Regions from separate parts of the Streptomyces panacea genome, predicted to be linked through region 2. Evidence: riboswitches for the same ligand, from Rfam matches in the RefSeq annotation. Region 2 holds a riboswitch; each other region holds the start of a gene.
What was found. Region 2 has a riboswitch for cobalamin ahead of P3L51_RS10420 (ribonucleoside-diphosphate reductase subunit alpha). Riboswitches for the same ligand answer to the same signal wherever they lie in the genome.
Positions count from the first base shown of each region.

Region 1: linked by a shared signal. The riboswitch ahead of P3L51_RS29070 (ABC transporter substrate-binding protein) and the one ahead of P3L51_RS10420 (ribonucleoside-diphosphate reductase subunit alpha) in region 2 are both predicted to bind cobalamin.
Region 3: linked by a shared signal. The riboswitch ahead of metE (5-methyltetrahydropteroyltriglutamate--homocysteine S-methyltransferase) and the one ahead of P3L51_RS10420 (ribonucleoside-diphosphate reductase subunit alpha) in region 2 are both predicted to bind cobalamin.

Region 1 is NZ_JARJHW010000172.1:3,386-13,951, reverse strand. Features, by position in the region: gene P3L51_RS29110 (immune inhibitor A domain-containing protein) at 1-1,489, shown strand, start outside; partial or broken gene P3L51_RS29105 (hypothetical protein) at 1,614-1,916, shown strand; gene P3L51_RS29100 (nicotinamidase) at 2,165-2,749, opposite strand; gene P3L51_RS29095 (nicotinate phosphoribosyltransferase) at 2,894-4,249, opposite strand; gene clpS (ATP-dependent Clp protease adapter ClpS) at 4,414-4,719, shown strand; gene P3L51_RS29085 (DUF2017 domain-containing protein) at 4,719-5,306, shown strand; gene P3L51_RS29080 (amino acid permease) at 5,575-7,053, shown strand; gene P3L51_RS29075 (M67 family metallopeptidase) at 7,197-7,610, shown strand; cobalamin riboswitch at 7,595-7,743, shown strand; gene P3L51_RS29070 (ABC transporter substrate-binding protein) at 7,785-8,771, shown strand; gene P3L51_RS29065 (FecCD family ABC transporter permease) at 8,782-9,834, shown strand; gene P3L51_RS29060 (ABC transporter ATP-binding protein) at 9,831-10,566, shown strand, end outside.
Region 2 is NZ_JARJHW010000030.1:11,710-22,275, reverse strand. Features, by position in the region: gene def (peptide deformylase) at 1-70, shown strand, start outside; gene P3L51_RS10450 (D-Ala-D-Ala carboxypeptidase family metallohydrolase) at 292-1,029, shown strand; gene P3L51_RS10445 (GlxA family transcriptional regulator) at 1,058-2,020, opposite strand; gene P3L51_RS10440 (DUF2809 domain-containing protein) at 2,178-2,621, opposite strand; gene P3L51_RS10435 (DUF397 domain-containing protein) at 2,644-2,847, opposite strand; gene P3L51_RS10430 (helix-turn-helix domain-containing protein) at 2,844-3,686, opposite strand; gene P3L51_RS10425 (ribonucleotide-diphosphate reductase subunit beta) at 4,025-5,044, opposite strand; gene P3L51_RS10420 (ribonucleoside-diphosphate reductase subunit alpha) at 5,044-7,464, opposite strand; cobalamin riboswitch at 7,613-7,736, opposite strand; gene P3L51_RS10415 (GNAT family N-acetyltransferase) at 7,821-8,345, opposite strand; gene P3L51_RS10410 (YbdD/YjiX family protein) at 8,439-8,645, opposite strand; gene P3L51_RS10405 (carbon starvation CstA family protein) at 8,642-10,566, opposite strand, start outside.
Region 3 is NZ_JARJHW010000023.1:22,389-32,954, reverse strand. Features, by position in the region: gene P3L51_RS08650 (TetR/AcrR family transcriptional regulator) at 1-250, opposite strand, end outside; gene P3L51_RS08645 (MFS transporter) at 404-1,654, opposite strand; gene P3L51_RS08640 (AraC family transcriptional regulator) at 1,733-2,653, opposite strand; gene P3L51_RS08635 (aldo/keto reductase) at 2,841-3,923, shown strand; gene P3L51_RS08630 (GNAT family N-acetyltransferase) at 4,031-4,498, opposite strand; gene metF (methylenetetrahydrofolate reductase [NAD(P)H]) at 4,580-5,491, opposite strand; gene P3L51_RS08620 (hypothetical protein) at 5,501-5,647, opposite strand; cobalamin riboswitch at 5,693-5,912, shown strand; gene metE (5-methyltetrahydropteroyltriglutamate--homocysteine S-methyltransferase) at 6,073-8,397, shown strand; gene P3L51_RS08610 (enolase C-terminal domain-like protein) at 8,499-9,836, opposite strand; gene P3L51_RS08605 (5-dehydro-4-deoxyglucarate dehydratase) at 10,025-10,566, opposite strand, start outside.

The DNA of each region.
Region 1 (10,566 bases), on a different contig from region 2:
CGCCGAGGGTGAGAACGCCCTGTGGGCGCACCGCTGGTACGCCTACGGCACGGACGCCGGCAAGACGGGCCCCGCGGAGAACAGGTCCGGCGGCACGCAGATCGGTGACACCGGCATCTGGGTCGGCGACTACACGATGCAGCCGGAGAACGGCGGACTCGGCGTCTTCGCGCACGAGTACGGCCACGACCTCGGCCTGCCCGACCTGTACGACACCTCGGGCGGCGGCGAGAACTCCGTCGGCTACTGGTCCCTGATGTCCGCCGGTTCCTGGCTCGGCCGGGGCAAGAACGAGATCGGCGACCTGCCCGGCGACATGACCGCCTGGGACAAGCTCCAGCTGGGCTGGCTCGACTACGACGAGGCCAAGGCCGCGACGGCGTCGACCCACAAGCTGGGCGTGTCCGCGTACAACACGAAGAACCCGCAGGCGCTCGTCGTCGAGCTGCCGAAGAAGGCCGTCACCACCACTGTGGAGAAGCCCGCCGAGGGCTCCAAGCAGTGGTGGAGCGACATGGGTGACGACCTCAAGAACACCCTCACCCGCTCCGTCGACCTCACCGGCAAGGCCAAGGCGTCGCTGGAACTGGACGGCTGGTGGGACATCGAGGCCGACTACGACTACCTGTACGCCGAGGTGTCGGAGGACGGCGGCGCGAACTGGACCCCGGTCGACGGCACCGCCGACGGCAAGGCCATCACGCGTGACGCGAGCGACAAGCCGGCCCTGACCGGTGTCTCCGGCGCGCACAAGAAGCTCGTCTACTCGCTGGACGCGTACGCGGGCAAGAAGGTCGACCTCCGCTTCCGCTACCAGACGGACGGCGGCGCGGGCGGCAAGGGCTTCGTCGCCGACACGATCGGTGTCGTCGCCGACGGCGCCCCGGTCTTCAGCGACAACGCCGAGACGGACGACGCGGGCTGGACCGCGAAGGGCTTCTCGCGCATCGGTGAGTCGTTCACCCAGGACTACGACCAGTTCTACATCGCGGAGAACCGGCAGTACGTCAGCTACGACAAGACCCTCAAGTCGGGCCCGTACAACTTCGGCTTCAAGGCGCCGAAGGACGGCTGGGTCGAGCACTACGCGTACCAGAACGGCCTCATGGTCTGGCTCTGGGACACCTCGCAGAAGGACAACAACACCAGCGCCCACCCCGGCAAGGGTCTGATCCTGCCGGTCGACGCGCACGCCAAGCCCATGAAGTGGGCCGACGGCACCCTGATGCGCAACAAGATCCAGACGTTCGACTCGTCGTTCAGCAAGTACCCGACCGACCTGTTCCAGCTCCACAAGGCCGACAAGGCGCAGTGGATCCGGCCCCAGGCGGGCAACTCGGTCTTCGACGACCGCAAGGGCACCTACTGGTACAAGGAGAACGCCACCGGCGGTGTCGACGTTCCTGACACCAACACCAAGATCTCCATCGTGAGCGAGCCGCTCAGCGGCTCCACGATGACGGTGAAGGTGGACCGCTCGACCAAGTAACGGACATCGTTGCAGGTCAAGCCATGATCGGCCGTCGCCCCCTAGCGGGGCGGCGGCCGATCGTGTTTAGGTGCGTCCTACTGACTCTTATTGACACGACGTCTCACGGGGGGATTGAGGACACATGGCAGGTGGAGGCTTCAGCAGGCTCCCGAACGGCACCGTGGTGGTGGCGCTGACCGTGCCCAGCCCGGCGGCCGAAGGCCGCACGGTCCGGATTCTGGTCCATGCGATGAACCGGGCCCGCGCCCTGACCAGGCTGCGGAATCTCGGGCTGCGCGCCGTCTATCTGCGCGGCAACGCGGAACCGCCCACACCGGACGAGATCACGGCGGTCCTGCACCATCCGGACGGCCTGCTCTGGCGGGGCACCCCGGAGTGCGCGCAGGAGCTCTGGCAGCCCATACGGGCCCTGCTGCGCCCCGCGCGGCGGTACGGGCCACCGGAGCCGCGCCACGGCCGCACAGGGCTGCCCGCGGGCCCGTCGGCGAGCAGCCTGCCGGGGCTGTTCACGGGTCCCCGGCCGGAGCTGCGGACGGGCAGCGGCAGTGATGTGAGCGCGGCCTAGGTCCAGGGTGCCCGGGCCCGGCAGGATCGCCCGGACCAGGACCCGGGCGCGACCCGGAGGACCGGCAAGACGGACCCGGAGGACCGGCAAGCCCCACAGGTGGCGCCCTACACCACCGGCTTGCCGGTCAGCCGCACGCCCGCAGCGCGCAGCTCCTCCAGGGCCCGCTCCGTCGTCTCCTCGGCGACACCCGCCGTCAGATCCAGCAGCACCTGCGTGGTGAACCCCGCACGCGCCGCGTCCAGGGCGGTCGCCCGTACGCAGTGGTCGGTGGCGATCCCGACGACGTCGACCTCGGCCACCTCGCGCGCCCGCAGCCAGTCGGCGAGCGTCACACCGTTCTCGTCGGCGCCCTCGAAGCCGCTGTACGCCGCCGCGTAGGCGCCCTTGTCGAAGACCGCGTCGATCGACCCCGAGGCGACGGCCGGCGCGAAGTTGGGGTGGAAACCCACCCCCTCCGTGCCCGCCACGCAGTGGACCGGCCACGAGTGCACGAAGTCGGGCCGCGTGGAGAAGTGGTCACCGGGGTCGATGTGGTGATCGCGCGTCGCGACCACGTGCCGGTAACCGGCTGTCGCCTGCCCGATCAGATCGGTGATGGCGGCGGCCACGTCGGCGCCGCCCGACACCGCGAGGCTGCCGCCCTCGCAGAAGTCGTTCTGAACGTCCACGACTATCAGTGCGCGGTGCATGACGGGTGTCCTTCGGTGGGGAGTGGGCGGGGGCCGTCGAGCTGGTGAGGTCTCGCTGTGGTCGGCCTCTCGCAGGCTGGCGTTCCCGGTCGCCGTCCGTTCATGCCTCCCACACCTCACGTCCGTGAATCACGGGCACACCGGTCACATGTAGACCGTCGGGATGACCGGCTCGCCGCGCGAAAGCTGGATCGCCGACATCGGCAGCCCCGCCCGCGCCGCCACGTGCCGGTCCCGGACGGCGTCCAGCGGCTCGCGCGCGACGACCTCACCGCCCTTGACCAGCTCCACCAGCAGCTGCCGGTCCAGCAGGTCGGCGGGGACCGGGCCGGTGCCGACGACCTCGGCCTCCGCGTACCCCTCGGCGTCCACCCGCCGCGCCGCCCACTTGCGGCCGCCGATCGACGTCTTGCCGCCCAGCGATTTCTTCGCCACCGCGTGCAGCGGCGCCTTCGGATCGGCGGAGTGGGCACGGGCGACGAGTTTGTACACCATCGAGCAGGTGGGGTGCCCGCTGCCGGTGACCAGCCGGGTGCCGACCCCGTACGCGTCCACCGGCGCGGCGGCCAGCGAGGCGATCGCGTACTCGTCCAGGTCGGAGGTGACCACGATCCGGGTGTTCACCGCGCCCAGCTCGTCCAGCTGCTGCCGCACCCGGTGCGCGACGAGCAGCAGGTCGCCCGAGTCGATGCGGACGGCGCCCAGCTCGGGCCCGGCCACCTCCACGGCGGTACGGACCGCCTCGGCCACGTCGTAGGTGTCCACGAGCAGCGTCGTACCGCTGCCGAGCGCGTCGACCTGCGCCTGGAACGCGTCCCGCTCGTTGTCGTGCAGCAGGGTGAAGGCGTGCGCGCTGGTGCCCACCGTCGGGATGCCGTAGCGGAACCCGGCCGCGAGGTCGGAGGTGGTGTCGAAGCCGCCCACGTACGCGGCGCGCGAGGCGGCGACGGCGGCCAGCTCGTGGGTGCGCCGCGCGCCCATCTCGATCAGCGGGCGCCCGCCGGCGGCGGCCGACATCCGGGACGCGGCGGCGGCGATCGCCGAGTCGTGGTTGAGGATCGACAGGATCAGGGTCTCCAGCAGCACGCACTCGGCGAAGGAGCCCTCGACGCGCAGGATCGGTGACCCGGGGAAGTACATCTCGCCCTCGCGGTAACCCCAGATGTCGCCGCTGAAGCGGTAGCCGGCCAGCCAGTCGAGTGTCGGCCCGTCGACGATTTCCCGCTCGCGCAGGAAGCCGATGACGTCCTCGTCGAAGTGGAAGTTCTCGACGGCGTCGAGTACCCGGCCGGTGCCCGCGACGACTCCGTAGCGCCGTCCCTCGGGCAGGCGCCGGGTGAAGACCTCGAAGACGCAGCGGCGGTCGGCCGTCCCCGCCCGAAGCGCCGCCCGGAGCATCGTCAACTCGTACTGGTCGGTGAAGAGCGCGGTCGACGGAACGCCGACCCTTCGGCCGCCCTCATCCTTCGCAAGGCCCTTCTCAAGGTCCGCAGAGTTCATGCCAAGGATGCTACAGCGGATCTCGTCAGAGTGACGATTTCTAACGAGGGCTCAGACCGCCGTTTGTGCGACAGGCCCCACCTGGTGGCAGCATGGGTCTGTGAGGCTGTGCATCCCGGGGCGCACCCCGGGGCCCCCGGCGGAGAAGAAGGTCGTCCCGAACCGTGAGTGTTGCCCCGACAGAGATCGAACTTCCCGAGTCGGCAGAGGAGACGTTCACCGTCCCGGAACCTGACGTGCCGTGGATGACGATCGTCCACAACGACCCGGTCAATCTCATGAGTTATGTGACGTACGTCTTCCAGACGTACTTCGGCTACTCCAAGGACAAGGCGCACAAGCTGATGCTCGACGTCCACCAGAAGGGCCGCGCCATCGTCTCCAGCGGCAGCCGCGAGGAGATGGAACGCGACGTGCAGGCGATGCACGGATTCGGCCTGTGGGCCACGCTCTCCCAGGACGCCGGCTGATGGCCGGGCAGTTCGAGTCGATCCCCGGCGGTGGCGCCGCCGTCGCGCTCGACGAGGTCGAGATCTCCATCCTGCGCTCGCTGGCCGTGCAACTCCTGGAGCTGATCGGCCCCGGCACGGAACCGGCCAAGGGCGAGGACCCCCTGGCCGCGCTCTTCGCGGAGGGGCCCAGCGAGCCGCCGTCCGACCCGGCGCTCGCCCGCCTCTTCCCGGACGCGTACGGCTTCGGCGACGACACCGACGACGAACTGCGCGAGTACGCCTCCGAGTTCAGGCGCTTCACCGAGAACGACCTGCGGACCCGTAAGCGCGAGGACGGCCTCGCGGTGGTCCGCACACTGGACGCGCTCGGCGCCACCGGCGAGGGCGGAGCCGTACTGAAGCTGGCGCCCGACGACTGCCGGCACTGGCTCGGCGCGCTCAACGACCTGCGGCTGACGATCGGCAACAGGCTCGACGTCTCCGACGAGGACGAGGGCGAGGGCCTGTACCGGCTGCCGGACTCCGACCCGCGCAAGCCGATGGTGATGGCGTACCTGTGGCTCGGGGCGCTCCAGGAGACGCTCATCGAGACGATGATGCCCTGACGGTCCGCCGGACACCTGTACGGAGGTCCGTCACAGGGCCTCCGCAACGCCCTCACACCGCCTTCGGACGGACATCTTCCGTTTCCTCAATAGAGGCTCAACTCCGCATAACGATCACGTCTCCGCCCCCGCATGCTTTGCGATTCGGGGTGTGATTCGTCCGCTTCTTCCTGTGGGCCGCGCCACAGCGACCTGCGCGGATCGCCGCCGTGCCCGTGGTAAATCTTCTCGACCACCGGCACAGGCAGGGAAGAAAGGGCGCATCACCATGACCTCCCCACAGGTCGACAACCCCTCGGAAAGCCCCTCCGGAGACACCTCGGAGGAGGGCTACGAACGCGGACTCGGCAGCCGCCAGGTCCAGATGATCGCGATCGGCGGCGCCATCGGCGTCGGCCTGTTCATGGGCGCCGGCGCGAACATCGCCAAGGCCGGGCCGAGCATCATCCTGATGTACGCGCTCGCCGGCGTGGTGATCTTCTTCATCATGCGGGCGCTCGGCGAACTGCTGCTCTACCGGCCGGTCTCCGGCTCGTTCGCGGAGTACGCCCGCGAGTTCCTCGGCCCGTTCTTCGGGTACGTGACCGGCTGGACGTACTGGCTCATGTGGATCGTGACCGGCATGGCCGAGCTCACGGCCGCGGCGATCTACATCCACTTCTGGTTCCCCGCGATCCCGCAGTGGGTCAGCGCCCTGGTCTTCCTCGTGGTCCTCTTCGGCGTCAACCTGATCTCCGTCAAGATCTTCGGCGAGGTCGAGTTCTGGTTCTCGATGGTCAAGGTCACCGCCATCATCGGCATGATCGTCATCGGCCTCGGCGTACTGACCCTCGGCTTCTCGGACGCGGGCGACACCGCGACCACCGGCAACCTCTGGCAGCACGGCGGCATCTTCCCCAACGGCATCGGCTCCAGCCTGATGACCCTCCAGGGCGTGATGTTCGCCTACCTCGCCGTCGAACTCGTGGGCGTCACCGCGGGCGAGTCCGAGAATCCGGAGAAGACGCTCCCCAAGGCGATCAACACACTGCCGTGGCGCATCATCGTCTTCTACGTCGGCGCGCTCACCGTCATCCTCGCCGTCGTGAAGTGGACCGAATTCAGCGAGGGCGAGAGCCCGTTCGTGCACGCCTTCGCCAAGATCGGCATCCCGCTCGGCGCCGGAATCGTCAACTTCGTCGTGCTGACGGCGGCCCTGTCGTCCTGCAACTCCGGCATGTACTCCACCGGCCGGATGCTGCGCGACCTCTCCGCCAACAACGAGGCGCCGAAGGCCCTGGGCAAGCTCAACTCCCGGCGGACACCGGCGTTCGGCATCGCGGCGTCCGTCGCGCTGATGGGCATCGGCGTCGTCCTCAACTACATCGTCCCCGAGAAGGCGTTCCTCTACGTCACCTCGGTCGCCACCGCCGCCGGTATCTGGACCTGGATGATGATCCTCATCAGCCACATCAAGTACCGCTCCGCCGTGGTCGCCGGGCGGCTGCCGGCGTCCTCGTTCCCGGCCCCGGGCGGCTCGGCGCTGAGCTGGGTGGCGCTGGTGTTCCTGTCCTTCGTCACCTGTCTGATCGCGTACGACTCCGACGCCCGGGTGTCGCTGTACGTCGGCGCGGTCTGGGCGCTGTTCCTCGTCGCGGGCTGGGCGCTGCTCAAGAGCCGTGAGCCGGAACTCGCGGCGACCGGTCCGCGGGACCCGCGCGATCCGGAGGGCCCGCAGGAGCCGGAGTACGCGAAGGCGTCGGACTGACGGCGGGGCACCGGCAACAGGCGCTCACGGAGGCGCGCCCCACCGGCCGTCCCACGCGCTGTCTCACGCGCTGTCTCACGCACCGTCTCACCAGGTGGCCACCGCATCTCAGACGCGGTGGCCACCTGTTTATCCTTCACCTCATGCTGACCATCACCCAGGCGCTGTACGACCGGATCGTCGCCCACGCGCGGGCGGACCACCCCGACGAGGCGTGCGGCGTGATCGCGGGCCCGGAGGGCAGCGACCGGCCCGAGCGCTTCGTCCCCATGCTCAACGCGGCCCGCTCGCCCACGTTCTACGAGTTCGACTCGACCGAGCACAAGCAGCTCGACAACGAGGTGCGCGAACGGAACGAGGACCTGGTGGTCATCTACCACTCGCACACCGCGACCGAGGCGTACCCCTCCCGCCGCGACATCGACCTGGCGATGGAGCCGTTCGCGCACTACGTCCTGGTCTCCACCGCCGACACCGACGAGATGGGCCCGTTCCAGTTCCGCTCGTACCGCATCGTCGAGGGCGAGGTCACGGAAGAGGACATCGAGGTCGTCTGAGAGACTGGCGCGATCCAGGGCGGCAGGACCCAGGAAGCCGGTGTGAATCCGGCACGGTCCCGCCACTGTGACCAGGGCCTTCGCGCGAGCGGGGCCCCGGAAGCCAGGAACTGACCTGTCGCCCTTCTCCCACCATGCCAGGGGACGCGGAAATCCCCCGGAGGAGGCCCAGTCATGTCCTCGCGGCGCCACGCCCTCATACCGGCGGTCCTGCTTCCGCTGCTGCTCCCGCTCGCCGCCTGCGGCGCCGGCCCGGACCCCGTCCGGCAGTCCGGAGCCCCGGCCGACGGATTCCCCTACACCGTCACCAACTGCGGTGTGAAGACCACCTTCGAGGCACCCCCGAAGCGCGTGGTCACCATGAACCAGCACGTCACCGAGATCATGATCGAGCTGGGCCTCACCAAGTCCCTCGTCGGCACCGCCTGGCTGGACGACAAGGTCCTCCCCGCCTACGAGAAGGCGTACCGGAGCGTCCCGGTCATCGCCGAGGAGTACCCCTCCAAGGAGAAACTCCTCGCCGAGAACCCCGACTTCGTCTACGGCGGCTACGCCAGCGCCTTCGCCGCCAAGGACGGCCGCACCCGCGACGACCTCAAGGGCGCCGGCATCGACACCCGGCTCAACCTGGAGAACTGCACCGGGGGCAAGACCTCCATGGACGACGTCTTCCGGGAGGTCGCGGAGGTCGGCCGCACCTTCGGCGTCGCCGACCGCGCCGCGAAGTGGACCGCCGGGGCACGCGCCACCCTCGCCACCACCGCCGCCGGCCTCGAAGACGTCAGGCCCGTCCCGGTCTTCGTCTACGACAGCGGCGACAAGACCGCCTTCACCGCCGGCGGCAAGGGCATCGGCAACGAGATGATCAACCGGGCCGGCGGGCGCAACGTCTTCGCCGACCTCGACAAGTCCTTCGGCGACGCCACCTGGGAGCAGGTCGTGGCGCGCGAGCCCGAGGCGATCGTCATCTACGACTACGGCGCCACCACCGTCGCGCAGAAGAAGAAGCGGCTGCTGGAGGACCCCGTACTGAAGGACGTCCCGGCGATCAGGAACAAGCGCTTCGCCGTCCTGCCGCTCTCCGACGCCGTGCTCGGCGTCCGCGCCCCGGCCGCCGTCCAACGGCTCGCGGACCAACTCCACCCGGAGGCGGGCGAGTAGGACCGCCGCCATGAGCAGCGAGACCCCGCCCGCCCGGCGGCGGCTGAAGCACGCCCTGGTCCTCGGCGTCCTCGCCACGGCCCTCGCCTGCGCCGTCGTCGCCGGACTCACCCTCGGCTCCGTCCGCATCCCGCCCGGCGACGTCCTCACGATCCTCACCGGCGGCGCGGAGCCCGGCCCCTTCCGCACGATCGTCCTGGACGTACGGCTGCCGCGCGTGCTGCTCGGCGCGGTCGTCGGCGCCGGGCTGGCCGTCGTCGGCACGGTCCTCCAGGCCCTCGTACGCAACCGGCTCGCCGACCCGTTCCTGCTGGGCATCTCCTCGGGGGCGTCCACCGGCGCCGTACTCGTCCTGGTCTTCGGGATCGGCGGCGGCATCGGCGGCGGGATCACCACCACCGTCACCATGCCGGCCGCCGCCTTCGCGGGCTCGCTCCTCGCGATGGTCGCCGTCTACGCGCTGGCCCGGCGCGGCTCCACGATGACCGGCGGGCGGCTCGTGCTGGCCGGGGTGACCGTCTCGTACATCCTGTCCGCGCTCACCACCCTGATCCTGGTGGTCTCCGCCCGGCCCGAGCACTTCCAGGAGGCGCTGTTCTGGTCGCTCGGCGGTCTCGGCAGCGCCCGCTGGGGCTCGCTCGTCGTCCCGGCCGTCGTCCTCGTCGCCGGGACCGCCGTCCTCATGGCGCTCGCCCGGCCGCTGGACCTGCTGCTGGTGGGGGAGGAGGGCGCGACCGTGCTCGGGCTGGACACCGCGCGCTTCCGCGCCGCCGTGTTCGTCCTCGCCTCGCTGGTCACCGGGGTGATGGTGGCCGCGAGCGGCGCCATCGGCTTCGTCGGGCTGCTCGTGCCGCACGCCGCGCGGATGCTGGTCGGGGCGTCGCACCGGCCGCTGCTGCCGGTCGCCGCGCTCGGCGGGGCGCTCGTACTCGTCGTCGCGGACCTCGCCGCCCGTACCGTCGCCGCGCCGCAGGACATCCCCGTGGGCGTTCTCACCGCGCTCATCGGCGGCCCGTTCTTCCTGTGGCTGATGCGCCGCCGCCCCGAAGGAGCCCCGGTATGAGCCCCCGTACGTCCGCCGCGCTCCGGATCGAAAGGCTCTCGTACGGCGTCGGCGACGGCCGGCACCTCGTCGACGCCGTCGACCTGACGGCCGCTCCCGGCGAGACCGTCGGACTCGTCGGCCCCAACGGCAGCGGCAAGACCACCCTGCTGCGCTGCGTGTACGGCACGCTGCGCCCGACCCGCGGCCGGGCGCTGCTGGACGGCGACGACCTGCACACCATGACGGCCAAGGCGCGCGCCCGGCGCGTGGCCACCGTCCCGCAGGACGGGCAGACCGACTTCGAACTGACCGTCCGCGAGGTCGTCGCCATGGGCCGCTCACCGCACCGCCGCTTCTGGGAGGCGGACACGGCGGCCGATTCCGCGCTGGCCGACGCCGCGCTGGAGCGCGTCGGCATCGCCCCGCTCGCGGAACGCGCCTTCCCGTCCCTCTCCGGCGGCGAACGCCAGCGCGCCCTCGTCGCCCGCGCCCTGGTCCAACGGCCCGCGCTCTTCGTCCTGGACGAACCGACCAACCATCTGGACATCCGCCACCAGCTCGAAGTCCTCTCCCTCATCAGGGAGTTGGGGACGACCAATCTGCTGGCCCTGCACGACCTGAATCTCGCCGCGTACTACTGCGACCGCCTGTACGTACTCAAAGCGGGTACGGTCGTCGCCTCGGGAACCCCGGCGGAGGTCCTGACCCCCGGCCTCCTGGCCGCCGTCTACGAGGTGGAGGCGGAGGTCA
Region 2 (10,566 bases):
CGACCGCAAGGACGCGCTCCGGCAGATGGAAGAGGGCACGCCGCGCTACGAGGTCGTACCGAACGCCTGACGTCCGTCGTTTGCCCGACCGTCGCGGCCCCGTTCCGGAACTCCGGGAGCGGGGCCGCCGGTGTCGCCGAGGTCGGCCGGGAAAAGCGCCATTGGTTCGACAAGTGGCCCTGGTCGGGGACGGGTTGACGCGCGTCGACCCGTGCGCCACTCTCTGCCGTACATCTTGCCTGTCCGCACGTCCCACCTCGCCGTACATCTCGCCTCGAATCTGGAGACCCGATGCTCCGACGTACCTCACGACTTCTGCTCAGCCTTGTCATGACCCTGACGTTCGCCTGGGCGGGCGCGGTGGTCACCGCCGGCACCGCGCAGGCCGACGGCTGCTACACCTGGTCCGGCGCCCTCTCCCAGGGGTCCAGCGGCGCCGCTGTGACCCAGCTCCAGATCCGGGTGGCCGGACACGCGGGCAACGGTGCCGTACTCGGCATCGACGGCGAGTACGGACCGGCGACCTCCGCCGCGGTCAAGCGCTTCCAGTCCGCGTACGGGCTGGCCGCCGACGGCGTCGCGGGCCCCGCGACCTTCAACAAGATCTACGAGCTCCAGGACGACGACTGCACGCCGATCCACTTCACGTACGCCGAGCTGAACAACTGCAACTCCGACTGGTCCGGCGGCGCGGTGAGCGCGGCGACCGCCAAGTCCAACGCCCTGCGCACCATGTGGAAGCTGGAGGCGATGCGGCACGCGATGGGCGACCAGCCGCTCCGGGTCACCAGCGGATTCCGCTCGCACGCGTGCAACAACGCGGTCGGCGGAGCCGCCAGCAGCCGTCATCTGTACGGAGACGCCGCCGACATCGGGTCCGGACCGCACACGCTGTGCTCGCTGGCCCAGAACGCGCGGAACCACGGCTTCAACGGCATCCTCGGCCCGGGGTACCCCGGCCACGACGACCACGCGCACGTCGACCACCGCTCGGGCCGCTTCTGGTCGGCGCCGAGCTGCGGCATCTGACGCTCCCGCGCTTTCTCCGACCGGGGCCTCACGCGACGCGCGTGGGGCCCCGGAACGTGCGCCGGTAGACGTTCGGGGTCGTCCCGAGCGTACGCAGGAAGTGGTGCCGCAGCCCCGCCGCGTTCCCGAAGCCCGACCGGCCGGCGATCGCGTCCACCGTCTCGTCCGTCCCCTCCAGCAACTCCTGTGCCAGCAGCACGCGTTGGCGCAGCAGCCAGCGGTACGGGGTGGTGCCCGTCTCCTGCTGGAAACGGCGCGCGAACGTGCGGGGTGACATGTGGGCGCGCTCCGCGAGCTGTTCGACGGTCATCTCGCTGTCCAGATGCCGCTCCATCCAGGCGAGGACCCCGCCCACCGTGTCGCACGCGGTGGGCAGCGGGCGCTCGATGAACTGCGCCTGTCCGCCGTCGCGGTGCGGCGGTACCACCATGCGGCGGGCGATCGCGTTGGCGACCTCGGGGCCGTGCTCCTGGCGTACGACATGGAGGCAGGCGTCGATGCCCGCGGCCGTACCGGCGGACGTGACGACGGGGCCGTCGTCCACGTACAGCACGTCGGGCTGCACGTCGGCCAGCGGATACGCCTCCGCCAGCTCGGCGGAGTGCATCCAGTGGGTGGCGCAGCGGCGCCCGTTGAGCAGCCCGGCGGCGCCGAGGGTGAACACGCCCGCGCAGACACTGAGCACACGCGCGCCCCGGTCCACGGCCCGGCGCAGCGCGTCCAGCAGCTCGGGCGGGTAGTCGCGGACGACGTACGTGTCCCCGGCCGGCACGCAGATCAGATCGGCCTCCTCCAGCCGGTCGAGGCCCTGGAGCGCGGAGATGGTGAATCCCGCGTGCGTACGCAGGACGGGGCCCTCGGCCGAGACGACGGCGAAGTCGTAGACCGGCAGGCCCTGCGCGCTGCGGTCGAGGCCGAACACCTCGCAGAGCACGCCGAGTTCGAAGGGGTGGACTCCGTCGAGAAGGACGACCGCGACGTTTTTCAGCATGGCAGCAGTGTGGCAGTAATTCGATGGTTCATGACAGTCCTGCCACTGCTCTTTGTTCGGCCGAGCGACGAGAGTGGAGCCATGAACGCAATCGGTGGTTACCTCGTCGTACTGGCCCTATTCGCCCTTCTCGCCCTTCCCGGACTGATCGGCTACCTCAAGGACCGCGCCATCGACCGCCAACTGCGGCGCGCGGAGGACCCGGACGCAGCGCCGGCCGACCGCTCACCCACGTATGCGCCAGCGCGGCGGCTGCCGCACCGAGCGCGTACCACAGCAGGTCAGGCGCATTGAACGTCGACCCGAACACGAGCCGCACGATCACACTCCGCTCGGCGGGCCCGGCGGTCACCCCGGTGAGCTGAAGCAGCTCAACGGCCCAACTGAACGCCAACGCCCCGCATCCGGCCACGACGGGCCGCACGCGGGGAGCGGCCAGGACGACGAGGACGTACACGAGGACGGTGTACAACGCGACCCCGCCGTACTTGGCGACGCCCCCGTCCGCGACAACCCTGACCCCGAGCCCGGCCCCGACAACCCCGACGGCGACTGCCGTGGCCACCAGCCGCGTGCGCGCACGAATCCGCATGTTGCTCATGCGAGGCAGGCTATGTCCGGAGTCAGGAGCCGGCGAAAGCGATGAACGTGTGCCAGGGTCCTTTGGGGACGTCCAGCACTGCGCCGTGGGTGGTCTTCGAGTCGCGGATGTGGATCCTGGTGGCAGTGACGGCTACCTCGACGCAGTTGCCGCCGCCCGAGCCGCTGTAGCTGCTCTTGAACCATGTCAGCCGGGCGGGTCCGGCCATAACCTGCTCGGTATTCATGCTTCTCCTGCCACGCGCTCGATCAGACGCGCAGACTCCTCCGCGTTCAGGGCCTGCGTGCGCAGCTTGCCATAGCGCAGTCCGAAGGTGCTGACCTTTGTGGGGTTGGTGATCACGAGACCCACGTCCTGGGACTCGATGTAGCCGACCCGTCGGTGCTCCAGCGTCTCCAGAACCACCATAGAACCGTTGTGTCCGGGGTGGAAGCCGAGGTTTGACGGCATGACTTGGATCTCCACGTTGCGCATCGAGCTCTGCCCCAGCAGGTGTTGAAGCTGACCCCTCATCACGTCTTCGTTGCCCACCATGGTGGTCAGGGCCGCCTCGCCGATGATGAAGCACGACTCCACCAGGGGCGTGCGCGTCAGCAACCTCTGTCGGCCGATCCTGGCTTCGACGTGCTGCTCGATGATTTCGTCGCTCAGCGGTGGGCAGTGAGCTGTGAACAGTGCCCGTGCGTACTCCTCGGTCTGAAGCAGTCCGGGGATTAGGAGCGGTTCGAAGTCGTACCTGCTGACGGCCTCTGTCTCGATCAGCGCGAAGTCCTGGAAGAACGCCGGGAGTTTTGCCAGGTCCACGTCGTCCTGCAACACCGTCAGGGTTCCGCCCGCGTTCAGCGCCGTCTCCGCTGCCTCGGTGAACTTCGCCTGCGCCGGTCTGCGGCCTTGCTCGATCGACGCGACCAACTCGACGGAGTAGCCGAGCGTCTGGGCGAGTTCCTGCTGAGTCAGGCCCGCTCTGTCGCGGTGGAGTCTGAGCAGTTTTCCGTAGCCGGCCCAGATACCGGGCCGCTCGTCTTCCTGTCCCCGCTGCTTCTTCTGGCGGCTGCTGGTTCCCATACGCCTCACACCCCAACGTACCGATGTGCGAATGTAGTTCACCATCCAACGCGGAGCGTACGGCCCCGGACACGGTCCGCGACCCGTACAACTGCCGTCAGTACGGGCCACCGCGCCGCGGCTGCACGCTTCGCGACCCGCTACCCCCACCGCCGCGCTCGCCGTGTTGTCCGGTTCTGTCCGGAGCACCGCACGGTGGACCCTCGCGGCGTGGAACGCATGGGTGGGCGTCAGCCGTACCGCTCGGGACGCCAGGCCCCGGTGGCGGTAGCGGGCGCCGGTGTCGAACGGCGCCCGCAGCGTCCGGCGGTCCCTCTCGGGTGTCACGAAGGGCGTTCCTAGAAGTCGTCGTCGAAGCCGACCGTGCCCTCCACCGCCACCTGGTACGCCGACGGGCGGCGCTCGAAGAAGTTCGTCAGTTCCTGGACGCCTTGGAGCTCCATGAACGAGAACGGGTTCTCGGAGCCGTACACCGGCGCGAAGCCCAGGCGCTGGAGGCGCTGGTCCGCGACGCACTGCAGGTACTCGCGCATCGACTCCGTGTTCATGCCCGGCAGGCCCTCGCCGCAGAGGTCGCGGCCGAACTGGAGCTCCGCCTCGACCGCCTCCTTCAGCATGTCGGTGACCTGCTGCTGGAGCGCGTCGTCGAAGAGTTCCGGCTCCTCCTTACGGACGGTGTCCACGACCTCGAAGGCGAAGTTCATGTGCATCGTCTCGTCGCGGAACACCCAGTTGGTGCCGGTGGCGAGCCCGTGCAGCAGGCCGCGCGAGCGGAACCAGTAGACGTACGCGAACGCTCCGTAGAAGAACAGGCCCTCGATGCAGGCCGCGAAGCAGATCAGGTTCAGCAGGAAGCGGCGCCGGTCCGCCACCGACTCCAGGCGGTCGATCTTCTCGACCGAGTCCATCCACTTGAAGCAGAACTGCGCCTTCTCGCGGATCGACGGGATCTCCTCGACCGCGTCGAACGCCGCCGCGCGGTCCGCCGGGTCCGGGAGGTAGGTGTCGAGCAGCGTCAAGTAGAACTGGACGTGCACGGCCTCCTCGAAGAGCTGGCGGGAGAGGTAGAGCCGCGCCTCGGGGGAGTTGATGTGCTTGTAGAGCGTCAGCACCAGGTTGTTCGAGACGATCGAGTCGCCCGTCGCGAAGAACGCGACCAGCCGGCCGATCATGTGCTGCTCGCCGGGGGAGAGCTTGGCGAGGTCGGTGATGTCGGAGTGGAGGTCGACCTCCTCCACCGTCCAGGTGTTCTTGATCGCGTCGCGGTAGCGCTCGTAGAAGTCCGGGTAGCGCATGGGGCGCAGGGTCAGTTCGAAGCCCGGGTCGAGCAGGTTCTTCTCAACAGAGGTGGAACTCATTACTGGCAGGCCTCGCAGGACTCGGGGTTTTCCAGGGAGCAGGCGATGGCGTCGGCGTCCGGCGCCATCTGCACGGGCACGGACGGCGGCGGTACGGCGGCCGCGGCCACCGGCTGCGACTTCGCCGCGCGGGCGATCCGCGTCGCCGGGCGCGACCGCAGGTAGTACGTGGTCTTGAGCCCCTTCTTCCAGGCGTACGCGTACATCGAGCTGAGCTTCCCGATGGTCGGCGTCTCCAGGAACAGGTTCAGCGACTGGCTCTGGTCGAGGAACGGCGTACGCGCCGCCGCCATGTCGATCAGGCCGCGCTGCGGGATCTCCCACGCCGTGCGGTACAGCTCGCGTACGTCGGCCGGGATCCAACTGAAGCCCGCCACCGAGCCGTTGGACTCCCGCAGCGCCTCGCGGGACTGCGCGTCCCACACGCCGAGCTTCTTCAGCTCGGCCACCAGATAGGCGTTGACCTGGAGGAACTCACCCGACAGGGTCTCGCGCTTGAAGAGGTTGGAGACCTGCGGCTCGATGCACTCGTACACCCCGGCGATCGAGGCGATGGTGGCCGTCGGCGCGATGGCGAGCAGCAGGGAGTTGCGCATACCGGTCTTCGCGACCCGCGCCCTGAGCGCGTCCCACCGCTCGGGCCAGTTGAGCGCCACGTCGTAGTGGTCCGGGTGCAGCACGCCGCGCGCGGCGCGGGTCCGCGACCAGGCGGGCAGCGGGCCCTCGCGCTCGGCGAGGTCGCAGGACGCCTCGTACGCGGCGAGCATGATCCGCTCGGAGATACGGGTGGAGAGCGCGGCGGCCTCGGCCGAGTCGAACGGCAGCCGCTTCTTGAAGAAGACGTCCTGGAGGCCCATCACGCCCAGGCCCACGGGGCGCCACTTGGCGTTGGAACGGCCGGCCTGCTCGGTCGGGTAGAAGTTGATGTCCACGACCCGGTCGAGGAAGGTCACGGCGGTGCGGACGCTCTCGTCCAGCCGCTCCCAGTCCAGCTCGCCCGTCTCCGTCACGAAGGCGCCGATGTTGACCGATCCGAGGTTGCAGACGGCCGTCTCGCCGTCGTCCGTGACCTCCAGGATCTCGGTGCAGAGGTTCGAGGAGTGCACGACGGTGCCGGGCTCGGCGGTCTGGTTCGCCGTACGGTTCGACGCGTCCTTGAAGGTCATCCAGCCGTTCCCGGTCTGGGCGAGGGTGCGCATCATGCGGCCGTACAGCTCACGCGCCGGGATGGTCCGGCGGGCCTTGCCCGCCGCCTCGGCGGCGCGGTACGCCGCGTCGAAGTCGTCGCCCCACAGGTCGACCAGCTCGGGCACGTCGGAGGGCGAGAACAGCGACCAGTCGCCGTCCGCGTCGACCCGGCGCATGAACTCGTCGGGGATCCAGTGCGCGAGGTTCAGATTGTGCGTACGGCGGGCCTCCTCGCCGGTGTTGTCGCGCAGCTCCAGGAACTCCTCGATGTCCGCGTGCCACGTCTCCAGATAGACGCAGGCCGCGCCCTTGCGCCGGCCGCCCTGGTTGACGGCGGCGACGGAGGAGTCGAGCGTCCGCAGGAACGGCACGATGCCGTTGGAGTGTCCGTTCGTGCCGCGGATCAGCGAACCGCGGGCGCGGATACGGGAGTACGAGAGGCCGATGCCGCCCGCGTGCTTCGAGAGGCGGGCCACCTCGTGGTAGCGGCCGTAGATGGAGTCCAGCTCGTCCAGCGGGGAGTCCAGCAGGTAGCAGGACGACATCTGGGGGTGGCGGGTGCCGGAGTTGAAGAGGGTGGGCGAGGAGGGCAGGTAGTCGAGCCGGCTCATCAGGCCGTACAGCGCTGAGACTTCGTCCACGGCGGCCGGGGAGTCGTCCTTGGCCAGGCCGGACGCGACGCGCAGCATGAAGTACTGCGGCGTCTCGATGACATCGCGGGTGATCGGGTGCCGGAGCAGATAGCGGCTGAAGAGGGTGCGCAGGCCGAAGTAGCCGAAGCGGTCGTCGGCGGCGGGGTCGATCAGCGCGTCGAGGCGGGCGGCGTGGCGGGTGACGAACGCGGCCGTACGGTCGGCGATCAGGCCCTCCGCGTGGCCCACGGCGACCGAGGAGGAGAACGAGACGGCGCCCTGGCCGGCGGCCTCGTCCGCGATGGTGCGGGTGAGGAGGCGGGCGGCGAGACGGGAGTAGGCGGGGTCCTCGGAGATGAGCCCGGCGGCGGCCTCGGTGGCGAGTTCACGCAACTCGGCCTCGTCCGACGCGGCGTTGCGGCCGCGGAGCGCGGCGGCGGCGACCTTGCCGGGGTCGGTGTCGGCCAGATCGGCGGTGAGGTCCGTGAGGACCCGCAGCAGGCCCGTTCCGGGCCCGTCGGCCGACCTGTCGGCCGCGACGGCCGTACCCGGTCCCCGCTCGGAGATCGCTGAAGCCGGATCGGCTGGCGCGATGGTCACGTGGTGCTCTCCCTCGCTCGGCTCTGGGCCACGAGGGAGGGGCATGGCGGCGCACGCCCGCGTACGCAGGCCCGGAGGCGGGCAGCGCGCGGTGCGGCGTCCACCGGCCCAACCTCGGGGCCCGGACGTCTCGGCACCCGGATCGGTCGAGCCGGATGCGCCGTCGGCAGGTGCTCGGACTCGCGGGCGCGCAAAGCGCACCACAGCACACCGTTGCGGGACAGTTCCGGATTTCCACCGGATTCTCCTGCGGCGACAACAGACTTGAGCATACATGTGGGGCTCGTTGGGAGCGGCACCCCCCACATGTTGTGTCGCGGGTGTTCAGCCTTGCCCTGAATCAGCCCCGAAACGCCTTAGATCTCCAGGCTGTAGGTGAGCAGGGACAGCCCCGGGACGGGAGACCAGTCGCGCTCCGGGGTCCGTACGAAGCCCAGGCGCTCGTAGATCCGGTGCGCGCCCGTCATCGACTTCTGCGTGGACAGCCGCACCCGTACACACCCCTCGGTGGCCCGCGCGCGGTCCACACAGGCCCGTACCAGCGCCCCGCCGACACCCCGGCCCCGGGCGGCCGGTGCGACGGCCAGCATGCGGAACTCGGCCTCCCCGTCCCCGGCCAGATCGGCCCACGCGGACGGGCCGGAGACGTGGGCCACCCCACCGAGCAGGTGCCCGTCCCCGCCGACGGCTACGAGCACCTCGGCCCCCTCGGCACGCGCCGCGACGTCCCGCAGGGTCGCCAGATAGGGGTCCCCATCCCCGAAGTCCAGCAGTCCGTCGTCCAGATAGGCGCGCGCGGTTATCTCGCCGAGCGTGTCGTACTCGGCGGGCTCGGCCGCTCTGATGGTGAAGTCGGTCGCCGGCCGTGTCGTCTGATCCATACATGCAGTGTGCGACACGGGATGAGAAGTCCCGCACTCATGCGGAGGGCCCGTCGTATCCCCTTGTGGAGACGCGACGGGCCCACCGAGCGCTCAGCAGCAGCGGAACCCTTCCCTCGGGTCCGCCTCCCGTGCGTCCATCCGATCGCGTTCGAAAGCACGGCGGGTCTTGATCTCCGCCGACGGGTCGCAGGCGCGCGTGTGGGCCACGTAGTGGTCGTACGCCGACTCGCCCGTCAACTCCCTTACGTACCAGCGGATCCGGCCCACCGCGTGCCGTACCTTCGCCGCGGACGTCATGACGGGCCCGCCCCGGCCGACGCCCCCGCCCTCGACGCTTCCGCCGCCGCCAGCTCCGCCTTCTCCTCCTTCGTCGCGATCAGGCCCGCCGGTGCGACCAGTTCCGACTTCACGTACGGCGTCTCCGACAGCTTCACGCTCTCCGGGTGGCGGATCGCCTTGTAGCAGACCCGCGCCGCGTCGGCGATGACCACGAGGATCAGGATCGCGAAGACCGCCGAAAGGACGCCGTCCACCGTCGAGTTGGTGACGACCGTGTGCATGTCGTCCATCGTCTTCGCCGGCGGGATCACCTCGCCCTTGTCGATGCCCGCCTGGTAGACGTCGCGCTGGGTGAAGAAACCGACCCTCGGGTCGTCGGAGAAGATCTTCTGCCAGCTCGCGGTGAGCGTGACCGCCGCGTCCCAGGCGAGCGGAACTCCCGTCACCCAGGCCCATTTGAGCCGGCCGGACTTCACCAGCAGCGTGGTGCACACGGCGAGCGCCACCGCCGCCAGGAGCTGGTTCGCGATGCCGAACAGCGGGAAGAGCTGGTTGATGCCGCCCAGCGGGTCGTGCACGCCGACCCAGAGGAAGTAGCCCCACGCGCCGACGACCACGGCGCTGGCGAACCAGACGCCCGGCTTCCAACTGACCTGCCGCATCGGCTTGTACACGTTGCCGAGCATGTCCTGGAGCATGAAGCGCCCGACGCGTGTCCCCGCGTCCACCGTCGTGAGGATGAACAACGCCTCGAACATGATGGCGAAGTGGTACCAGAACGCCTTCATCCCCGTGCCGCCGATGACGGACGAGAAGATGTCCGACATGCCGAGCGCGAAGGTCGGCGCGCCGCCCGTACGGGACAGCAGGCTCGACTCCTCGACGTCCTTCGCCGCCTGGGCGAGCTGGTCCGGAGAGATGGTGAAGCCGAGGTTGGCGACGGCCTGGGAGGCGGACTCGACCGTGCCGCCGATGACTCCGGCGGGGGAGTTGACCGCGAAGTACAGCCCCGGGTCGATGATGCACGCCGTGATCATCGCCATGATCGCGACGAACGACTCGGTGAGCATCGCGCCGTACCCGATCATCCGGATCTGGGTCTCCTTCTGCACCATCTTCGGCGTGGTGCCCGAGGAGACCAGTGCGTGGAAACCGGACAGCGCGCCGCACGCGATGGTGATGAAGACGAACGGGAACATCGAACCGGCGAAGACCGGACCGTCACCCCGGCTCGCGAACTCCGTGACCGCGTCCATCTTCATCGTCGGCAGCGCGACGACGACACCGACCGCCAGCAGCGCGATCGTGCCGACCTTCATGAAGGTCGACAGATAGTCGCGCGGCGCCAGCAGCATCCAGACCGGCAGTACGGAGGCGAGGAAGCCGTACACGATCATCCAGATGACCAGCGTGCCGGCCTCCAGCGTGAACGTGTCGGCCAGCGAGGACTCGGCGACCCAGCCGCCGGCGACGATCGCGAACAGCAGCAGCGCCACGCCGATCAGCGAGACCTCGCTGACCTTGCCCGGCCGCAGCACCCGCAGGTACACGCCCATGAAGAGCGCGATCGGGATGGTCATCGCGATGGAGAAGACACCCCACGGCGAGTCCGCCAGCGCGTTGACGATGACCAGTGCCAGCACGGCCAGCAGGATGATCATGATCAGGAAGACCGCGATGAGCGCGGCGGCGCCGCCGAATGGGCCTATCTCGTCACGGGCGATCTGGCCCAGCGAACGGCCGTCGCGGCGCGTGGAGAAGAAGAGCGTGACCATGTCCTGGACCGCGCCCGCGAAGATGACGCCCACGACGATCCAGATGGTGCCCGGCAGATAGCCCATCTGGGCGGCCAGTACCGGCCCGACGAGCGGTCCCGCGCCCGCGACGGCCGCGAAGTGGTGCCCGAAGAGCACGCGCCGGTCGGTGGGGTGGAAGTCGA
Region 3 (10,566 bases), on a different contig from region 2:
GGTCACGATCGGTCGGAGCGGACAGATAGGTGTCGAAGACCGCGACGATGTGGTCGGTGAAGCGCCCGAAGGTTTCGCGAAGCAGTTCGTCGATGCCGCTGAAGTGGTACGTCATCGACCCCAGGGGTACGCCGGCTCGCGCGGCGATCTTGCGGTGGGAGACGCGGGCGAGGCCCTCTTCGGCGATCAGGTCGAGCGTGGCGTCGATGATGCGTTCGCGGCGCTGCGGGTCAGTGTGTCCGGTGGCCATGTCGGTGCGCTCAGAGGGTACGGAGCGGGCGGGCGGGGCCGCCGCCGAGGCCCCCGGCCGGCTTGCGTTCCCCGTGTGCGCGCGGGCCTTGCCCGGAGTAGTCCATCGGCATAGGTGCGAACGTACACGCTCGGCGGTTGTCCGGGGCGCCGCTCACCGGCGTCGGGGCTGTAGCACCCCCGCCAGCAGTATCACCATCAGCCCGGCCAGGGGCACCACCAACAGGCCCGCCCGAAGGCTGGTCGCGTCCGCGACGAGCCCGACGACCGGCGGCGAGAGCAGGAAGCCGAGCCGCATGAGCCAGGAGACGATCGTGAGCCCAGACCCGGGCTTGAGGCCGGGCAGTTCGTCGGCCTCGTGCATCGCCGCGGGCACCAGGGTCGCCACCCCGAACCCGGCGGTGGCGAAACCGAGGATCGTGCCGGTCGCCGTGGGCACGGCCAGGGCCAGGCCCATGCCGACCGCGGCGATGAGCCCGCCGAAGCGTGCGACCGTACGCTGGCCGAACCGGTCGACGAGCCGGTCGCCGATCAGACGGCCGACGAACTGGGCTCCGACCAGGGCGATGTAGCCGGAGGCCGCGAGCGTTCCCGAGGCATGCAGCGAGTCGGAGAGGTAGAGCGCGGCCCAGGAGTTGCCCGCGTCCTCGACGAGCGCTCCGGCGGCGGCGATGAGGACGAGTGCGGCCAGCACGTACCTGGTGCGCAGCCGTGCCCTTCTGCGCTCCTCTCGCTCCCGGCCTTCGGCGTCCGGCTCCCCCGCTCCATCCGTTTTCTCAGCTTCCCGCGCTTCCGCCGTTCCCTCCGCGACCGGCTCCGTGTCCGGCCCGGTCAGACAGAACCGCAGGGCGACGCAGGCGGCGATGCCGAACACCACCGCCGAGATCAGCAGGTGCTGCCCCAGCGACAGGCCGAGCGCGATGGCGCCGGCGGCCATGGATCCACCGACGACCGCGCCGATGGACCAGATGGCGTGGAAGGAGTTGATGATGGAGCGACCGTACCGGCGCTGCACGCGCAGGCCGTGGGCGTTCTGCGCGACATCGGTGATCGCGTCCATCGCCCCGGCCAGGAACAGCGCTGTCGCGAACAGCACCACGGAGCCCGAGAGACCGGCGGCCAGCACGCCTATGCCTGTCAGCAGCGTGCCGGCCACCGCCACACGCCCCGACCCGAACCGGCGGATGAGCACCCCGGCCGCCAGGCCGGCCGCGATGGCGCCCGTCGGGAACGCCGCGACGGCCAGCCCGTAGGCGGCGTTCCCGATGCCGAGATCGGCCTTGATCTGCGGAAAGCGCGGCAGGAGGTTGGCGAACAGCGCCCCGTTGGTGAAGAAGAGCACGGCCACGGCCGTGCGAGCCTGCCGTTCTGCCGGGGCAGGCGGGCGCATTACGTCAACAGTCATGAGCGGGAGCCTACAATCAGAGCGTACGAACGTACACTCCTCCCCTTGGGCGGTGACAACAGCACCGGCCGAGGCGGGTCAGGGCAGGCGTCGGCCCTCGCGCGGATCGGCGGCGGCGGCGTACAGGCGCGCCGCGTCCCGGCCGGGTGGCGCGCCGAAGAGGCGGCGGTATTCGCGGGTGAACTGGGACTGGCTGTCGTAGCCGACGAGGTGTCCGGCGCCCGCGACGTCGTCCGGGTGCGCGAGCAACAGGGTGCGGGCCTCCTGCAGGCGGATACGTTTCTGGAACTGCAGCGGGCTGGTGGCGGTGATGGTGCGGAAGTGCCGGTGGAACGCCGAGGTGCTCATGCCGACCAGCCGGGCGAGGTCGTCGACTCGCAGGGGTTGGGCGTAGTTGTCGCGGATCCACTGGACCGCCCGGTTGATATGGGTCAAGTTGCTGTCGGGCAGACCGATTTGGCGGATCATGGCGCCGTGCGGTCCACGGAGCAGCCGCCACAGGATCTCCCGCTCGATCAGCGGTGCGAGCACCGGCACGTCGGCGGGGTGGTCGAGCAATCGCACCAACCGTGTCGCGGCGTCGAGCAGTTCGGGACCGGCGTCCCCGGTGGCGATCGACGGCGGTCCGGCGGCGCGGCTCGTACGCCGCGGGGACGCGCTCTCCAGCAGGAGAGGGCCGATCGCGGCCGGCCGTAGTACGAACCCCAGGGCGAGGGACGGGTGTTCCCGGCTCGCGCCGAGGAAGTGGCCGGTGACGGGCAGATCCGCGGTGACGATCAGGCACTGGCCGGCGCGGTACTCGTACACCTCGTCACCGAGCAGGAGCCGCTTGCCGCCCTGGGCCATGACCACCAGCAGCGGCTCGGTCAGCGAATGATCCGGCTCGGCGTCCGCCACGCGGGACAACAGCAGTCCCTCGATCGCGGTCCCTCCGTCCGGGCGGGCGTGGGCCGCGATCAGTGTCCTGAGTTCGTCGAGCCGCGACGGGGTGGTGGACATACCCCTCACGAAAGCACTCCCGGCCGGCCGGGGCAAGCCCGATCCGGGCAAGTTCGGCAGGATTGTGCAAGACCTCGCACGGATCGGTCTACCCCGGACCACCGGGTGTGAGGTGTGCTGGAGGTGTTCGTTCTTGTCGCCGTACAGCCATCGATTCATCCATCCACACATCCGAAGGCGGGCTCTCATGTCACTCGATCAGTACGTCACCCTCGGCCGCTCGGGGCTGCGTGTCAGCCCGTTCGCGCTCGGCGCCATGACCTTCGGGCAGGACCCCGGGGGCGCCGGTTGCAGCGTCGAGGAGTCGGAGAAGATCCTGGCCGCCTACCTTGACCGGGGCGGGAACTTCATCGACACGGCCAACTTCTACACCAACGGTCACTCCGAGAAGATCCTCGGGGACCACTTCGCCGCACACCCCGGACGGCGTTCCCGCGTGGTGCTGGCTTCGAAGTTCTTCTTCAACATGTTCCCCGGGGATCCCAACGGTGGTGGCGCGGGCCGGGGATCGATCGTCGCCCAGCTCGACGAGTCGCTACGACGACTGGGCACCGACTACCTGGACCTGTACTGGTTGCACAATTGGGATCGCAACACCCCGATCGAGGAGACCATGCGTACCCTCGACGACCTGGTACGGGCCGGCAAGATCCGCTACATCGGGTTCTCCAACACCCCGGCATGGGTCACCGCGCAGGCGCAGACCATGGCCCGGTTCAGAGGCTGGACCCCGTTGATCGCGCTACAGGTCGAGTACTCGCTGCTGGCCCGCACCGTGGAGGGCGAACTCGCGCCGCTGGCACGGGACCAGGGCATGGCACTGACCCCCTGGAGCCCACTGAAGAACGGCTTCCTGTCCGGCAAGTACCGGCGCGGCGCCGAGGTCGCCGACTCGGCCCGCTCCGCCTACGTCGGCGGCCCCACCGAGCGGGAATACACCGTCATCGACACGGTCGCCGCCGTCGCGGACGAACTCGGCACGAGCTCCGCCGCGGTCTCCCTCGCCTGGCTGCGGGCCCGCCAGGGCACCGTCGTACCGATCCTGGGAGCCCGGCGCGTGGAGCACCTGGAGAACAATCTCGCCGCTCTTGAGATCACGCTGGGCCCGGACCACCTTCGCGCGCTGGACGAGGTCTCGGCCCCGACCCTCGACTACCCGGCGCCCATGCACGGCGAGAGTCGCGCGATGCTGCAGTTCGCCGGGGCCACGGTGGACGGCGAGGAATCGGCCGTGTATCCCCCGCTGTTGCAGAGCGATGTCCGCTACTGAGCGTCCATGAGCCCTGCCGCCAGTCGCGTAGGTCCGGGTCGGCGAAGCTGACGTACGCCGCGTCGGGGCGCAGACGGTGGCGGTAGGCCGTTCCGTCGGGACGGGACTCAGCTCAAGGTGAGGAGAACTTCGTCGATCTCGCCGTCTCGGGCCTGGGCGAAGCCCCTCTCGTGCCCGGTGATGACGAAGCCGCACTTCTCCAGTACGCGGATCGAGCCCGCGTTGTCGGCCGCCGCGTGGGCGTGCAGCGGGCGGGTGCGGACGAGTTCGATCAGTGCCGCGAGCGCCGTCGTGGCTATCCCCCGGCCCCAGTGCGCTCGGCCGATCCAGTACGTGACCTCGCGTTCATCCGGAGGCCCGTACACCGCGACATGACCGACCACCTCCCCGTCGGCGAGCACGGTGCGCATCAGAACCTCGGGGCTGGCACGAATCCTCGCCCAGTGGGCGTCGAAGTGCCCCCGGTCGTAGTGGTACGTCCTGGTGACCGCGGCCACGTGCTGCGCCGCGGGGTCGGACAGGTGCTCCCAGAAGATGTCCAGGTCGCTGTCACGCACTTCACGCAGTGAGGTCATCCCTTTGGTCGCTCCTGCCGCCGGCTTCCTGGCCTGACGCCCCATCAGGTGAACTCCCCGCGGGTCGTCCTGGATTCGGCCTCAGGGCCGTAGGTCGAGATTCTGGTAGATCTCCGTCGTCACCTTGGAGAAGTTCATGGTCATGAAGTGCAGACCCGGAGCATCCTCGCCGATCAGCCGACGGCACATCTCGGTGGCGTGGTCGATGCCGAGCGCCCTGACCGCCTTGGGGTCGTCCTCGACGTCGAGCATCCGCTCGGCGAGCCGCGCCGGGAAGACCGCGGTGCTGAGGCTCGGAATACGGCGCAGTGAGCGGATCGTGGTGACCGGCATGATCTCCGGGATGATCGGCGTCGTGCACCCGGCGCCCGCGACCCGGTCGCGGAAGCGCAGGTAGTCGTCGACGTCGAAGAACATCTGGGTGATCGCGTAGTCGGCGCCGGCCCGGCACTTGTCGACGAAGTGGCGGATGTCGCTGTCCCAGTCGGCCGAGCGCGGGTGCATCTCGGGGAAGGCCGCGACGCCGACGCAGAAGTTGCCGGATTCCTTGATCAGCTCGACCAGCTCCGCCGCGTACTCGACCCCCTGCGGGTGCTTCGTCCAGGGGCCGAGCGGGTCGCCGGGCGGGTCGCCGCGCAGCGCGAGGATGTTGCGGACGCCCTGGTCGGCGTAGTGGCCCAGGATGTTGCGCAGTTCGGCGACGCTGTGGTCGACCGCCGTGAGGTGGGCGACCGGGGTGAGCGTCGTCTCCTGGGCGATCCGCCCCGTCATGCCGATGGTGCGGCCACGCGTCGAACCGCCGGCGCCGTACGTCACCGAGACGAAGTCCGGTGCCAGTGCTTCCAGCCTTCGGATCGCCGTCCAGAGCCCGGCTTCGGCCGCCTCACTGCGCGGCGGCATGAACTCGAAGGAGTAGACACGCTCCCCCGCGGCGAGGAGGTCGCGGATGGATACAGCGTGGTCCGCTCTTGTGCTGGGAATACCGAGAGCCATGGGCGCAGGTTAATGGCCTGCCACGGGCGATCCGACCGCCGTCCGATTGCTGATATCCGCTCCGGGCCGCCCGCCGTGCTCCGCCGCCGGAATCACGCGCGCGATCACGTCCGGGATCACGTCGGCGATCAGGTCGGCGGTCACGTCCGCGATCACGTCCGGATTGTGGGCAGGGGTGTGTGAGCCTCGTCCGTCCCCCGTAGGCTGTTCAGTGCAGCTGGTTCGCTCCTGCCCGCCAGGCAGGACGTCGTAAGAGGGAACCCGGTGGGAATCCGGGACTGCCCCGCAGCGGTGAGTGGGAACGACCGCCGTCATACGCACTGGGCCCGGCGGGCCTGGGAAGCGACGGCCAGTAGGTGTCTCGTAACCGATACGAGACGAGCCCACGAGTCCGAAGACCTGCCCGTTGCCCGTGCGCGACCGATCGCGCGCGGTCATTCCGGTGACCTCGTGGGCGGGTCGGCGTACATATCGAGCGGCACGCGCGGCAATCGCGCGAGACGTCCGCACGATCGGTCGTCCCTTCGCGTCCGCGTCCCGTCTCCGGGATGTTCAGGACACATCTCGCGAAGGAGAGTTCCGTGACAGCGCAGTCCGCAGCCGCGGCAGCACGGGCCACCGTGTACGGCTACCCCCGCCAGGGCCGGAACCGTGAACTGAAGAAGGCCATCGAGGGCTACTGGAAGGGCCGCGTCGACGCCGACGCCCTCCGGAGGACCGCGGCCGACCTTCGCCGTTCGAACTGGCAGCAGTTGGCCGACGCCGGCATCCATGACGTGCCGTCCGGTGATTTCTCGTACTACGACCATGTGCTGGACACCAGCGTCATGGTCGGCGCTGTTCCCGCGCGGCACCGTGCGGCGGTCGACGCCGACGCGCTGGCAGGATATTTCGCCATGGCGCGCGGCACGCAGGACGTGGCTCCGCTGGAGATGACGAAGTGGTTCGACACCAACTACCACTACCTCGTTCCCGAGTTGGGCCCGGACACGGTCTTCGCCGCCGACTCCGCCAAACAGGTCGCCGAATTGAAGGAAGCCCTCGCGCTCGGTCTCACCGCCCGGCCCGTGCTCCTCGGCCCCGTCACGTATCTCCTGCTGGCCAAGCCCGCTCCGGGGGTGGCCGCGGACTTCGAGCCGCTGACGCTGCTGGACCGGCTGCTGCCGGTGTACGCGGAGGTGCTGGCCGACCTGCGTGCCGCCGGCGCCGACTGGGTGCAGCTGGACGAGCCCGCGCTGGTCGAGGACCGCACCCCGGCCGAGCTGAACGCCGCCACCCGCGCCTACCGTGACCTCGGCGGCGCGACCGACCGGCCGAAGCTGCTCGTCGCCTCCTACTTCGGGCGGCTCGGCGACGCGCTCCCGGTGCTCGCCAAGGCCCCGATCGAAGGTCTGGCCCTGGACTTCACCGAATCAGGTGCCGCCAACCTCGAAAACCTCGCGGCCGTCGGCGGACTGACCGGCAAGCGCCTGGTCGCGGGCGTCGTCAACGGACGCAACATCTGGATCAACGACTTCGAGAAGTCCCTCGCGACCCTCGGCACGCTCCTCGGCCTCGCCGGCCAGGTGGACGTCTCCGCCTCCTGCTCCCTGCTGCACGTCCCGCTCGACGCCACCGCCGAGACCGACATCGAACCGGAGATCGCCCGCTGGCTGGCGTTCGCCCGCCAGAAGAGCACCGAGGTCGCGACCCTGGCCCGCGCCCTGACCGAGGGCACCGGCGCGATCACCGCCGAACTCGCCGCCAACCGCGCCGCTCTCGCCTCCCGCGCGGACTCGGCGCTCACCCGCGACCCGGCCGTGCGCGCCCGTACCGCGGCCGTCACCGACGCGGACGGGCGGCGCTCGCAGCCGTACGCCCAGCGCACCACCGCCCAGCGGGCGCACCTCAAGCTGCCGCTTCTGCCCACGACCACCATCGGCTCCTTCCCGCAGACCACCGAACTGCGCACCGCACGCGCCGACTTGCGCAAGGGGCTGATCGACACCGCCGGTTACGAGGAGCGGATCGAGGAAGAGATCCGCGACGTCCTCTCCTTCCAGGAGAAGACCGGAATCGACGTCCTGGTCCACGGCGAGCCCGAACGCAACGACATGGTGCAGTACTTCGCCGAGCAGCTGACCGGCTACGTGGCCACCCGGCACGGCTGGGTGCAGTCGTACGGCACCCGTTACGTACGCCCTCCGGTCCTCGCCGGAGACATCTCGCGCCCGGAGCCGATGACGGTGCGCTGGACGTCGTACGCGCAGTCGCTCACCGACCGCCCGGTCAAGGGCATGCTCACCGGCCCCGTCACAATGCTCGCCTGGTCCTTCGTCCGCGACGACCAGCCGCTCGGCGACACGGCCCGCCAGGTCGCTCTCGCCCTGCGTGACGAGGTCAACGACCTTGAGGCGGCGGGTACTTCGGTGATCCAGGTCGACGAGCCCGCGCTGCGCGAGACCCTGCCGCTGCGCGCCACCGACCACGCCGACTATCTGGCATGGGCGACGGAATCGTTCCGTCTGACCACCGCCGGCGTCCGTCCGAAGACGCAGATCCACACGCACATGTGCTACGCGGAGTTCGGTGACATCGTGCAGGCCATCGACGACCTCGACGCCGACGTCATCAGCCTCGAAGCGGCCCGCTCGCACATGCAGGTCGCGGGTGAACTCGCCGCACACGGCTATCCGCGCGAGGCGGGACCCGGCGTCTACGACATCCACTCCCCTCGCATCCCGAGCGCCGAGGAGGCAACCGCCCTTCTCCGCAAGGGACTTGAGGCGATCCCCGCCGAACGGCTCTGGGTGAACCCGGACTGCGGGCTCAAGACCCGCGGCTGGCCCGAGACCAGGGCCTCCCTGGAGAACCTGGTCACCGCCGCCCGCGAGATCCGCACCCAGCTGGCCGCTGAAGGTTCCTGACCCGACGGGGCCGGGGCAGGCACCGCGTGGCGCCCGCCCCGGCCCCGACGCACCTCGGCCGGTTCGTCGACCGGCCGCCGTACCGGTACCGGTACCGGTCCTCAGCGCACGAGGCAGGGGCGCTTGGCGTCGAACTCCCAGCCGGGGACCAGGTATCGCATTCCGGCGGCGTCGTCGCGCCCGCCGAGTGCCTTCTCCCGGTACAGCTCGTGGGCCGCGAGGAGCCGGTCCATGTCGAGTCGGACTCCCAGCCCGGGAGCGTCGGGGACGGCGATCTCGCCGTCGACGACACATGGCGGGGCGGTGGTGAGCCGCTCAAGGCCTTCCTGCCAGATCCAGTGGGTGTCGAGGGCGTTGTACTCGCCGGGGGCCGCGGCCCCGCAGTGGGTCACCATGGCCAGGGAGATGTCGAAGTGGTTGTTGGAGTGGCAGCCCCAGGTCAGGCCCGCCGCGTGACAGAGCTGGGCGACGCGGACCGACCCCTGCATGGTCCAGAAGTGCGGGTCGGCCAGTGGGATGGACACCGACTGCAGGGCCAGGGCGTGGGTCAGTTGCCGCCAGTCGGTGGCGACCATGTTGGTGGCCGTCGGCAGACCGGTGGCGCGGCGGAACTCGGCCAGGATCTCCCGCCCGGAGTAGCCCTCCTCGGCTCCGCACGGATCCTCCGCGTAGGCGAGCGTGCCGACCAGCGGCCGACACAGCTCGACCGCCTCGCGCAGCGACCACGCGCCGTTCGGGTCGAGGGTGATCCGGGCCTCGGGGAAGCGGTCCTTGAGCGCGCGTACCGCCTTGACCTCCTCGGCGCCGTCCAGGACACCGCCCTTGAGCTTGAAGTCCCGGAAGCCGTACAGCTCGTGGGTGGCCTCGGCCTGGCGGACGATCGCCTCCGGTGTCAGGGCCTCCTCGTGCCGGAGGCGGTACCAGTCTTCGGCCGCGCCCGGTTCACGGACGTACTCCAGGTCGGTCCGGTCGGGGTCACCGACGTAGAAGAGGTAGCCGAGTACCCGTACGGAGTCGCGCTGCTGCCCGTCGCCGAGAAGCGCCGCGACGGGCACGTCCAGGTGCTGACCGAGGAGGTCGAGGAGAGCCGACTCGACGGCGGTGACGGCGTGGACCGTCGTACGCAGGTCGAAGGTCTGCCCGCCCCTGCCTCCCGAGTCCCGGCCCGCGAACCGGTCCCCCATCTCGCGCAGGACCCGCTTGTAGTCGCCGATCTTCGCGCCGAGCACGAGGGGCTCGGCGTCACGCAGCGTCCGTGTGATCTTCTCCCCGCCCGGCACCTCGCCGAGGCCCGTCCGTCCCTCCGAGTCCTGGAGGACCACCACGTTGCGGGTGAAGTAGGGCCCGTGCGCGCCGGAGAGGTTCAGCGCCATGGAGTCCCGGCCGGCGACCGGGTAGACGGAGAGCGCGGTGACGGTCGGCCGGCTGCTGATGCTCATCAGGAAACCTTACGGACGAGGGCGTACGGGGAGGGTGGAGGCCGGTCAGGGGCTTCAGCGGTTTCAGCGGTTTCAGCGGTTGAGGATGTCGAGGGCCCGCTCGACGGCAGGGCGAGGGGCAGCGGGAGCGCGATCCGACGACGGCCGGAGGCCTGGCAGTTCCCCCTCGAACCGCGGGTCCTGGCGGTTCAGGCGCGTCGTCGTACGGCACCGACCAGGTTCAGGCCGGCATCGAGGATCTTCTCCAGGTCGGCGAGGTCGGCCGGGCCGGGGTCGGTGAGGGGGGCGCGTACGGGGCCGACGGCCAGGCCGCGCAGCCGGGCGGCGGCCTTGACCAGTGCGACGGCGTAGCCCGGCACCCGGTCGCGCAGTTCGACGAACGGCACGTAGAAGTCGCGCAGGAGCTTGTTCACGGCCGCGTCGTCACCGTCGCGCAGAGCGGAGAAGAAGGTGTTGGCGATCTCGGGGGCGAAGGCGTGGACGGCGGAGGAGTAGGCGGGGACCCCGACCGTGGCGTACGCGCGTGCCTGGATCTCGGCGGTGGCGGCGCCGTTGAAGAAGAGGAAGCCGTCGGGCGCCGCCAGGGTGAGGCGCTGGAGCCGGTCGAGGTCGCTCTGGCCGTCCTTGAGGCCGATGACGGTGGGGATGTCCGCGATCCGGCGCAGCCCCTCCGGGGTGAAGGTGACCGGGCCGCGCTGGTAGGCGATGAGCGGTAGCCGGGTGCCGGCAC